Regions from separate parts of the Scandinavium tedordense genome, predicted to be linked through region 3. Evidence: predicted binding sites of a transcription regulator. Region 3 holds the regulator's gene; each other region holds the start of a gene.
What was found. Region 3 encodes PurR, which represses purine synthesis genes. Its sites were predicted from a motif close to CANGCAAACGTTTGCNTG; they were not measured.
Positions count from the first base shown of each region.

Region 1: guaD (guanine deaminase) is a predicted target of PurR. The motif match lies at 1,806-1,823, and genes of this name have one in related genera.
Region 2: MUU46_RS19100 (amino acid aminotransferase) is a predicted target of PurR. The motif match lies at 1,626-1,643, and genes of this name have one in related genera.

Region 1 covers NZ_JALIGG010000058.1:650,924-654,205, forward strand. The annotation lists gene xdhA (xanthine dehydrogenase small subunit) at 1-317, opposite strand, end outside; gene guaD (guanine deaminase) at 314-1,642, opposite strand; gene ydfG (bifunctional NADP-dependent 3-hydroxy acid dehydrogenase/3-hydroxypropionate dehydrogenase YdfG) at 2,041-2,790, shown strand; gene MUU46_RS22520 (GntR family transcriptional regulator) at 2,886-3,282, shown strand, end outside.
Region 2 covers NZ_JALIGG010000057.1:662,363-665,644, reverse strand. The annotation lists gene MUU46_RS19105 (porin) at 325-1,521, shown strand; gene MUU46_RS19100 (amino acid aminotransferase) at 1,707-2,897, shown strand; gene MUU46_RS19095 (MBL fold metallo-hydrolase) at 2,979-3,282, opposite strand, start outside.
Region 3 covers NZ_JALIGG010000056.1:74,800-78,081, forward strand. The annotation lists gene MUU46_RS13510 (MFS transporter) at 1-645, opposite strand, end outside; gene cydH (cytochrome bd-I oxidase subunit CydH) at 817-906, opposite strand; gene purR (HTH-type transcriptional repressor PurR) at 1,199-2,224, shown strand; gene punR (DNA-binding transcriptional activator PunR) at 2,243-3,154, opposite strand; gene punC (purine nucleoside transporter PunC) at 3,262-3,282, shown strand, end outside.

The DNA.
Region 1 (3,282 bases), on a different contig from region 3:
CACTGGGAGGCATGTCCGCAGGCCAGCGTGCGCTGCACCGGATGCAGTTCGCCGCCATCCACCAGGTCTTCCACTGTCAGTAATTGTTTCCCGTGCAGTTGCCCCACTAATAACAAACAGGCGTTAGCACTCTGGTAGCGAATTTTGCCGTCGTCCACGCTGCCGAGTACCACGGTGCAGGCTCCACAATCTCCCGACGCGCAGCCTTCTTTAGTGCCGCAGCGCAACCGGTCGTTACGCAGCCAGTTCAGCACGGTCAGATTCGGGTCGACGTTTTCAAGCGTGACTGGCTGTTGATTGAGCAAAAATTGGGTCATGCAGCCACCTCCAGCCCATCACGGCTCCAGGCACATTCACCATTGATCCACGTCTGGGCGATGTTGCGGTCATCGCCGAGGGTCATCAGCATAAACAGCAGTTCGTAAATATTCTTGCAGCGGGCGCTACGCAGCTGTTGAAGCGGTGAAACCGCCGGATCAAGCACCACAAAATCCGCCTCTTTACCGACACTGAAATTGCCGATGTGCTCATCGAGACACAGCGCCCGCGCGCCGCCAAGGGTGGCGTGATAAAACGCTTCGCTGGCGCACAGCTTGTAGCTTTGCAACTGACCGATTTTGTAGGCTTCACCGAGCGTGCGAAGCATGTTGAACGTGGTTCCGGCGCCAACGTCGGTTCCGATACCCATTTTGACTTTTTTCTGCCAACAGGTTTGCAGACGGAACAGGCCGCTGCCGAGGAACAGATTCGAGGTCGGGCAGAACGCCACCGCTGAGTCGCTGTCGTGCAGGCAATTCCACTCCGTATCCTGTAAATGAATGGCATGCGCGAAGACGCTGCGTTTGCCGGTCAGGCCGTAGTGATGGTAGACGTCGAGATAGTTTTCATGTTCCGGCCACAGGCTTTTCACCCATGCAATTTCCTGCGGGTTTTCGCTCAAATGGGTGTGCAGCCAGGTGTCCGGAAACGCTTCGCGCAGCCGCTGCACCGCTTCGAGCAGTGCTGGCGTCGAGGTTGGCGCGAAACGCGGGGTGATGGCGTAGCCGAGACGCTGATGGTTGTGCCAACGCAGGATTAGCTCACGAGTTTGCTGGTAGCTCTGCTCGGCGGTTTCGGTTAAATAGTCGGGCGCGTTGCGGTCCATCATTACTTTCCCGGCGATGAGACGCATATTTTGCTGTGCGGCGGCGGCAAACAGCGCGTCGACCGATTCCGGGTGCACGGTGCCAAACACCAACGCGGTGGTGGTGCCGTTCGAGAGCAGCTGGTTGAGGAAGAACGCTGACATTTCTGCCGCGTGCCCGGCGTTGCCGTACTGGCTTTCCACCGGGAAGGTGTAGGTTGTCAGCCATTCCAGCAACTGTTCACCAAACGCGCCGATCATTTCTGTTTGCGGATAATGCAGATGAGTATCGACGAAACCCGGCACGATAAGCTTGCCGCGCAGATCGACCCAGTCGTCCGGTTGTTTGAGCAATGACTGCCCTTCTTCCCAGCTCATCAGCGCGGCGATGCGCCCTTCAGCGATGAACATCAGGCCGTCGTCAACGTAGCGCGCCTGACGGGCTATTTCCTCAGGGCTATCGGCCGTTGCGGCAATATCAAAAAAGCGCCCGCGCAGCGCGTAGCGATAGTCGACCATTTCTGACCTCTTCTTATCCCGGTTGTGCCCGGGTTATTTATGCAGGTGTATTGTCAGAATAGTATTGCAAACAGAGTGCCAGCTTTAAATTTACGATTATCGTGAAATTTCAACACCTTATTAATTATTCATTCGTTTGCGCAACAAACTGAATATTATTCAGCCCGCAACCGTTTGCTTATTCTGGCAATCGTTTTTCTTGCATAACTATTCCGCTGAACATTGATGAAAACAAAAATAGCGGCGTAAAACGATGCACAACGCTGAAGCAGTTGCACCGTTTTTGCGCACGGTGAAGGCGCTGTAAAGTGGTACAACAGGTTGCAAAGTTCCGTTCCCGAAGGCCGACCACGCGTGGTATGGTATGGCAACAGTTAACGCATTGAGGAACAGGAAGAATGATTGTACTTGTTACCGGAGCGACCGCCGGGTTTGGTGAGAGCATCACCCGCCGTTTCATTGCCAATGGCCATAAAGTTATCGCCACCGGACGCCGTCATGAGCGTCTGCAGGAACTGAAAGAAGAACTGGGCGACAGCATTCTGACCGCGCAGCTCGACGTGCGTAACCGCGCAGCTATCGAAGATATGATGGCTAACCTCCCCGTTGAATGGCGCAATATCGACATTCTGGTCAATAACGCCGGGCTGGCGCTGGGCATGGAGCCGGCACATAAAGCCGACGCGGATGACTGGGAAACCATGATCGACACCAACAACAAAGGACTGGTGTATATGACCCGCGCGGTGCTGCCGGGCATGGTTGAGCGCAACTGCGGGCATATCATTAACATCGGTTCCACCGCCGGGAGCTGGCCGTACGCGGGCGGCAACGTTTACGGCGCGACCAAGGCATTCGTTCGCCAGTTCAGCCTGAACCTGCGCACCGATCTGCACGGCACCGCCGTTCGCGTGACTGATGTTGAGCCGGGCCTGGTGGGCGGCACTGAGTTCTCAAACGTGCGCTTTAAAGGTGACGACGCGAAAGCAGAGAAAACCTATGAAAACACCAGCGCGCTGTCTGCGGAAGACGTGACCGAAGCCGTGTGGTGGGTGGCAACGCTGCCAAAACACGTCAACATCAATACCCTTGAAATGATGCCCGTCAGCCAGTCTTTTGCTGGCCTGAGCATTCATCGTCAAGGCTAAGCGATTCTACGCCCAGCCCGGCCTGCAGGCCGGACTGGGCGTAGCGTCATATTCAGCGTAAAATAACGCACTTACCCCGCAATTAAGAAAGAGCAATGGCCGCAGAATCGCAACTCAATCCGACACAGCCCGTGAACCAGCAAATCTACCGTATTTTGCGCCGGGATATCGTGCACTGCCTGATAGCGCCGGGTACACCGCTGTCCGAGAAAGAGGTTTCTGTTCGCTTTGACGTTTCGCGCCAGCCGGTGCGTGAAGCCTTTATTAAGCTGGCCGAAAACGGGCTGATTCAGATTCGCCCCCAGCGCGGTAGCTACGTTAATAAAATCTCTCTTTCCCAGGTGCGCAACGGCTGCTTCGTACGCCAGGCCATCGAATGCGCGGTGGTGCGACGTGCGGCGGCAATGATTACTGACGCCCAGTGTTATCTGCTGGAGCAAAATCTGCACCAGCAGCGGATTGCCATTGATCGCCAGCAGCACAATGATTTCT
Region 2 (3,282 bases), on a different contig from region 3:
AAAAACCTTTATTAAAATTAAAGATAAGCTTTTCATATAGATATATAAGGGATAGCTGATTAATTAAGCGATAGGCAAGGAAGTTTGAGATACTTCACAAAGTTCCCCGTTTTACACAAATTATTACACATTATTTCTTCTTGTTACTTATTTACGATATTTGTAGCACTTTCAGGCTAGCGAAACGTTGTCATGAATGGAAATATGCCTGTCAGACACAGAAAGACACCAAACTCTCATCAATAGTTCCGTAAATATTTATTGACGAAAACTATTGGCGGTAGTGGAAAGTGTCCATAAAAAAACCAATGAGGGTAATAAATAATGATGAAGCGCAATATCCTGGCAGTGGTTATCCCTGCCCTGTTGGCAGCTGGTGCGGCAAACGCAGCAGAAATCTATAACAAAAATGCCAACAAACTGGATTTCTACGGTAAAGCAGTGGGTGAACACATCTGGACCACCAACGGCGACACCGACAGTTCTGACACCACCTATGCTCGTATCGGTTTCAAAGGCGAAACTCAGATCAACGATCAGATCACCGGTTACGGCCAGTGGGAATACAACCTGAATGCGTCTAACGTCGAAGGTTCTCAGGGTACTGCTACCCGTCTGGCATTCGCCGGTCTGAAATTTGGTGATGCAGGTTCTATCGACTACGGTCGTAACTACGGCGCAATCTACGACGTAGCGGCATACACCGATATGCTGGTTGAGTGGGGCGGCGATTCTTGGGCGGCTACCGACAACTTCATGAACGGTCGTTCTACTGGCCTTCTGACCTACCGTAATACCGATTTCTTCGGTCTGGTTGATGGCCTGAGCTTCGCCCTGCAATATCAGGGTAAAAACGAACGCAGCAGCCCAGTTACCGTCGACTATGACGAAAACAACGGCACCGCAAATAACGTAACTCTGGGTGGTAACGGCGCGAAAGCAAACGGCGACGGCGTCAGCACCTCCGTGCAGTACGCATTCCTGGACGGCTTCAGCGTAGCTGCAGGTTATGAATCTGCTGACCGCACCAACGACCAGGTTAATCCAGCCACCTTCACCGCTCCTAACGGTACCGTTTACGGTAACGCAAGTGCTGGCGGCGACCGCGCTGAAGCATGGTCTACTGCATTCAAATACGACGCGAACAACGTCTACGCTGCTGTGATGTATGCTGAAACCACCAACATGACTCGCGAGCCAGACAACAACTTCGCGAACAAAACTCAGAACATCGAAGCCGTGGTTCAGTACCAGTTCGATTTCGGCCTGCGTCCATCCATCGGTTACGTACAGTCCAAAGGTAAAGACCTGCTGGCCCGTACCAAGGGTGATGCAAGCTTCTCCGGCGGCGATGCTGACCTGGTTAAATACATCGAAGTGGGTTCATGGTACTACTTCAACAAGAACATGAACGTCTACGCAGCATACAAATTCAACCTGCTGAACGACAACGATTACTCTAAAGCATCTGGTCAGGCTACCGACGACCAGGCAGCTGTAGGTATCGTTTACCAGTTCTAATCAGTACGCCACTTTGTTATATGCTTAAGAAACAGGGCTTCGGCCCTGTTTTTTTTATGGCTGGCAGTAAATAATAGTGACTTTTAAAAAGCCACTCGCTTTTTCTCGCAAACGGTTGGCTTTTCGTCATTCTCCCGTTAACCTGAGAGCGGATTTCCCTTCAGTAACCACAATGGAACCTCGTCATGTTTGAGAACATAACCGCTGCCCCTGCCGACCCTATTCTGGGCCTGGCCGATCTGTTTCGTGCCGATGACCGCCCGGGGAAAATCAACCTCGGGATTGGTGTTTACAAAGATGAGACCGGTAAAACACCGGTTCTGACCAGCGTAAAAAAAGCGGAACTTTATCTGCTGGAAAATGAAACCACCAAGAACTACCTCGGCATTGACGGTATTCCTGAATTTGGCCGCTGCACGCAGGAGCTGCTGTTCGGGAAAGGCAGTGCGATTGTGGCTGACAAGCGTGCACGTACGGCGCAGACCCCAGGTGGAACCGGCGCGCTGCGCGTAGCCGCGGATTTTCTCGCTAAAAACACTGACGTAAAACGCGTGTGGGTCAGCAACCCAAGCTGGCCGAACCACAAAGGCGTATTTAATTCCGCCGGGCTGGAAGTCTGCGAATACAGCTACTACGACGCGAATCAACACGCTCTGGATTTTGACAGCCTGATTCTTAGCCTGAATCAAGCTCAGGCGGGCGACGTGGTTTTGTTCCACGGCTGCTGCCACAACCCAACCGGGATCGATCCGACGCTGGAACAGTGGGAACAGCTGGCAAAAATGTCCGTCGAGAAAGGCTGGCTGCCGCTGTTTGACTTCGCTTACCAGGGCTTTGCTCGTGGTCTGGAAGAAGATGCTGAAGGCCTGCGCGCTTTTGCCGCCGTTCATAAAGAGCTACTGGTTGCGAGTTCCTTCTCGAAAAACTTTGGCCTCTATAACGAACGCGTGGGCGCCTGCACGCTCGTTTCTGCGGATGCAGAAACGGTCGATCGCGCATTCAGCCAGATGAAAGCGGTTATCCGCGCCAACTACTCTAACCCACCAGCTCACGGTGCCGCCGTCGTGGCAACGATCCTCAGTAATGACGCGCTGCGCGCCATCTGGGAGCAAGAGCTGACCGACATGCGTCAGCGCATTCAGCGTATGCGCCTGCTGTTCGTAAACACCCTCGCCGAGAAAGGTGCGGACCGTGATTTCAGCTTCATCACCAAGCAGAACGGCATGTTCTCATTCAGCGGCCTGACCAAAGAACAGGTCCTGCGTCTGCGTGAAGAGTTTGGTGTTTATGCGGTGGCATCCGGACGTGTCAACGTCGCGGGCATGACGCCAGACAATATGGCCCCACTATGCGAAGCCATCGTCGCCGTACTGTAATTCAGACCAAAAAAGGTTGCGAAAGCGGCCTTTTTTATTTGTTTTGAGCATTAAAAAAGCCGCAAACGCGGCTTTTTATATTTACCAGACAGGCATCTCATCCTGTAGGAAAGGATTATGTACACGCTCATGACCGAGCGTTGACATCGGGCCGTGGCCCGGAATAAAGCTGACGGCATCGCCGAGCGGTAACAATTTGCGCTTAATCGAATCAATAAGCTGCCCATGGTCGCCACGCGGGAAATCGCTGCGCCCTACTCCACCTTTAAAGATCACGTCGCCTGAAATCAGCAGCTGCGAAACTGCGTCGAAAAAGACAATATGACCCGGCGTATGGCCCGGACAATGCAATACTTTGAGGCTGACGTTACCCACGCTGACGGTA
Region 3 (3,282 bases):
CCCGGCCCCGAGCACGGTCGTCAACAGCGCCGTCAGCACCTGTGGGCGCATCAGAACCGACAGCTCTTTTTTTACGTCCGGGCGTTCACCGCTGCTGCCCTTCGGTAACGAGAACCACAGGCTGACCATCGCCACCAGGCCAAGTCCGGCCGTCGCAAGGAACGACATTCGCCAGCCGATGGTTTCACCAAGCCAAGTGGCCGCCGGAACGCCGCCGATATTGGCAATCGTCAGCCCCATAAACATGGTCGCCACCGCGCTGGCTTGCTTGTGCTTAGGCACTACGCTTGCAGCCACAACCGAGCCGAGGCCGAAGAAAGCGCCATGATTAAGACTGGTGATAATGCGCGACAACAGCAGCGTAGTGTAATCCGGCGCGATAGCCGACAGCACATTGCCGAGCGTGAAAATTGCCATCAGGAAAATAAGCGCATTACGGCGCGCGCGATGTGAAAGCAGCAGCGTCATCAGCGGGGCACCGACCATCACGCCAATGGCATAGGCGCTGATCAGCATTCCGGCCGCGGGAATCGACACGTCCACACCTTTGGCGATGACAGGCAGCAGGCCCATTGGCGAAAACTCAGTGGTACCTATGCCAAATGCCCCAACAGCCAGTGCCAGCAGGGGGAAATTGATTTTCATGTAACGACTCCGGTAAGCCATCTCATTGAGACAGTGCGAAAGCAGAAGCCAAAAGCATGACATCAATCACAAAAAAACAAAAGTAAACAAAATGGCAAAAGTTTTTTGCGAATTTGATAACAATCAGGAAGGAAAATGAGAAGGAGGAAGAGAGCTCTCCCTCCGGATAAATCAGTGCAGTACAGCAGTCAGCGCGGCAGCAACGATCAGCGCCAAAGCGATAACGGTGGTCATCAGAGAGAGCTTCAGGTCGGTACTCATCAATTTTTCTCCTTTTAATCCCCACAACAAAAGTGAGCTTGCTCATTTTTGCACAAATATACGCAAAAATCTTCCAGGTTTTAGGCTCATAGCGATTTTTCTCTTTCCCTTTGCCTCAGAATCAGACAAAATTCCACGCTAATTTAAAAGCGTACCAGCCATTGACCCCCTCCCGTCGTCCTGTCTGTCTCCCGGCGTACTGCAATTCAGTTGAATTGTGTTAAGGGTGTGTAAAGGCAAACGTTTTCGTGTCGGTAATCAGGCGTAAGGAAAGGGTCTGGAGTGAGAACGAATGGCAACTATTAAAGATGTAGCGAAACGCGCAAACGTTTCCACTACAACTGTATCACATGTAATTAACAAGACGCGTTTCGTGGCAGAAGATACCCGTAACGCGGTATGGGCGGCCATTAAAGAGCTGCACTACTCCCCAAGCGCCGTGGCACGCAGCCTGAAGGTGAATCACACCAAAACAATCGGCCTGCTGGCAACCAGCAGTGAAGCTGCCTATTTTGCTGAAATCATTGAAGCCGTTGAGAAAAACTGCTTCGAGAAAGGCTATACCCTGATCTTGGGTAATGCCTGGAACAACCTTGAAAAACAGCGCGCCTATCTTTCAATGATGGCGCAAAAGCGCGTCGATGGCCTACTGGTGATGTGTTCCGAATACCCGCAGTCGGTGCTCGAGATGCTGGAAGAGTACCGTCACATCCCGATGGTGGTGATGGACTGGGGCGAATCTAAAGCTGATTTTACCGACTCGGTGAATGATAACGCTTTCCAGGGGGGCTATATTGCCGGACGCTATCTGGTCGAACGCGGTCATCGTGAAATCGGCGTCATTCCTGGCCCGATGGAGCGTAACACCGGCGCCGGACGTCTGGCGGGCTTCATGAAAGCCATGGAAGAAGCGCAAATCAACGTGCCTGAAAACTGGATTGTTCAGGGTGATTTTGAGCCGGAATCCGGCTATCGCGCCATGCAGCAAATTCTTGCACAACAGCCACGCCCAACCGCCGTGTTCTGCGGCGGTGACATTATGGCGATGGGTGCGTTGTGTGCCGCAGACGAAATGGGTCTGCGTGTTCCACAGGATATTTCAGTCATTGGTTACGATAACGTGCGCAACGCGCGCTTCTTTACCCCTGCCCTGACCACTATCCACCAGCCTAAGGATTCGCTGGGTGAAGCGGCCTTCGATATGCTGCTGGATCGCATCGTCAATAAGCGTGAAGAGTCGCAGTCTATTGAAGTGCATCCTCGCCTGATCGAGCGCCGCTCGGTGGCCGACGGCCCATTCCGCGACTACCGCCGTTAATGACCTCTCAGGAGCCGGTTATTCCGGCTCCTGTAACCACTCTTTATTCAACGTTTCACTGTCCCCCAAATACTCCAGCAGCCAGCTCAGCGCCGGTGACATGTCATTTTGTTGCCAGGTCAGGCAGCACGCTGCATCAGGGAACGGATTTTCCAGCTCCAGCGCCACCCATTCACCACTGTCGATATACGGACGGGCAAAATGCGTGGGCACCATTCCGGCACACAGACCAGCGGAAAGACAGGTCGCGGAAGATTCCCAGTCCGGCACCACAATCCGTTTTTGATTATCCAGCAACCAGGTGATACGTTTCGGCAGCGATCGCGAGGTATCTTCCCGTACCAGCGCCGGCCAGTTGCGCAACACATCATCGCTGAGCGGGCCGGGCATCTGCGCCAGCGGATGTTGACTCGACACCACGCAGTTCCAGCTCAGCATCCCCATATCACGAAATGCGTAACGCCCACCGACCGGGATCGCCTGTGTGGCGCCAATCGCCAGCTCTACACGCCCGTCGGATAACGCATCCCACACGCCGTTGAATACTTCCTGGAAAACGCACAGTTCGACATCCTTAAAGTGGCGATAGAAATCGACAATCATCTGCCGGGTACGTTCCGGGCGCACAATATTATCCACCGCGATGGCCAAATTGCCACGCCAGCCGTTGGCAATTTGCTGACACTGCTGGCGGGTGATCTGCATTTTTTTGATAACAGAGCGACCCTCTTTCAAAAACCAGGCACCTGCGGGGGTTAATTCTACGTCGCGATGGCGTCGTTCAAACAGCGGTACCGCCAGCCATTCTTCCAGCTGACGTACGGTATAGCTGATCGCAGAAGGCACACGGTGCAACTCCTGCGCGGCTGCGCTGAAGCTCCCGTTACGCGCTACGGCGTCCACGACTTCTAGAGAATATTCTGACCACATAGGCTGCCTGCAAAAAATTTGAACTCACCAGACAAATATTAGCGTTTCACAAGAGAAGTTGCACTCCCTACACTCTGCTGCCATCGACACCTGCAACGAGAAAGAAAATGAATAAGCAACCTGGGAAA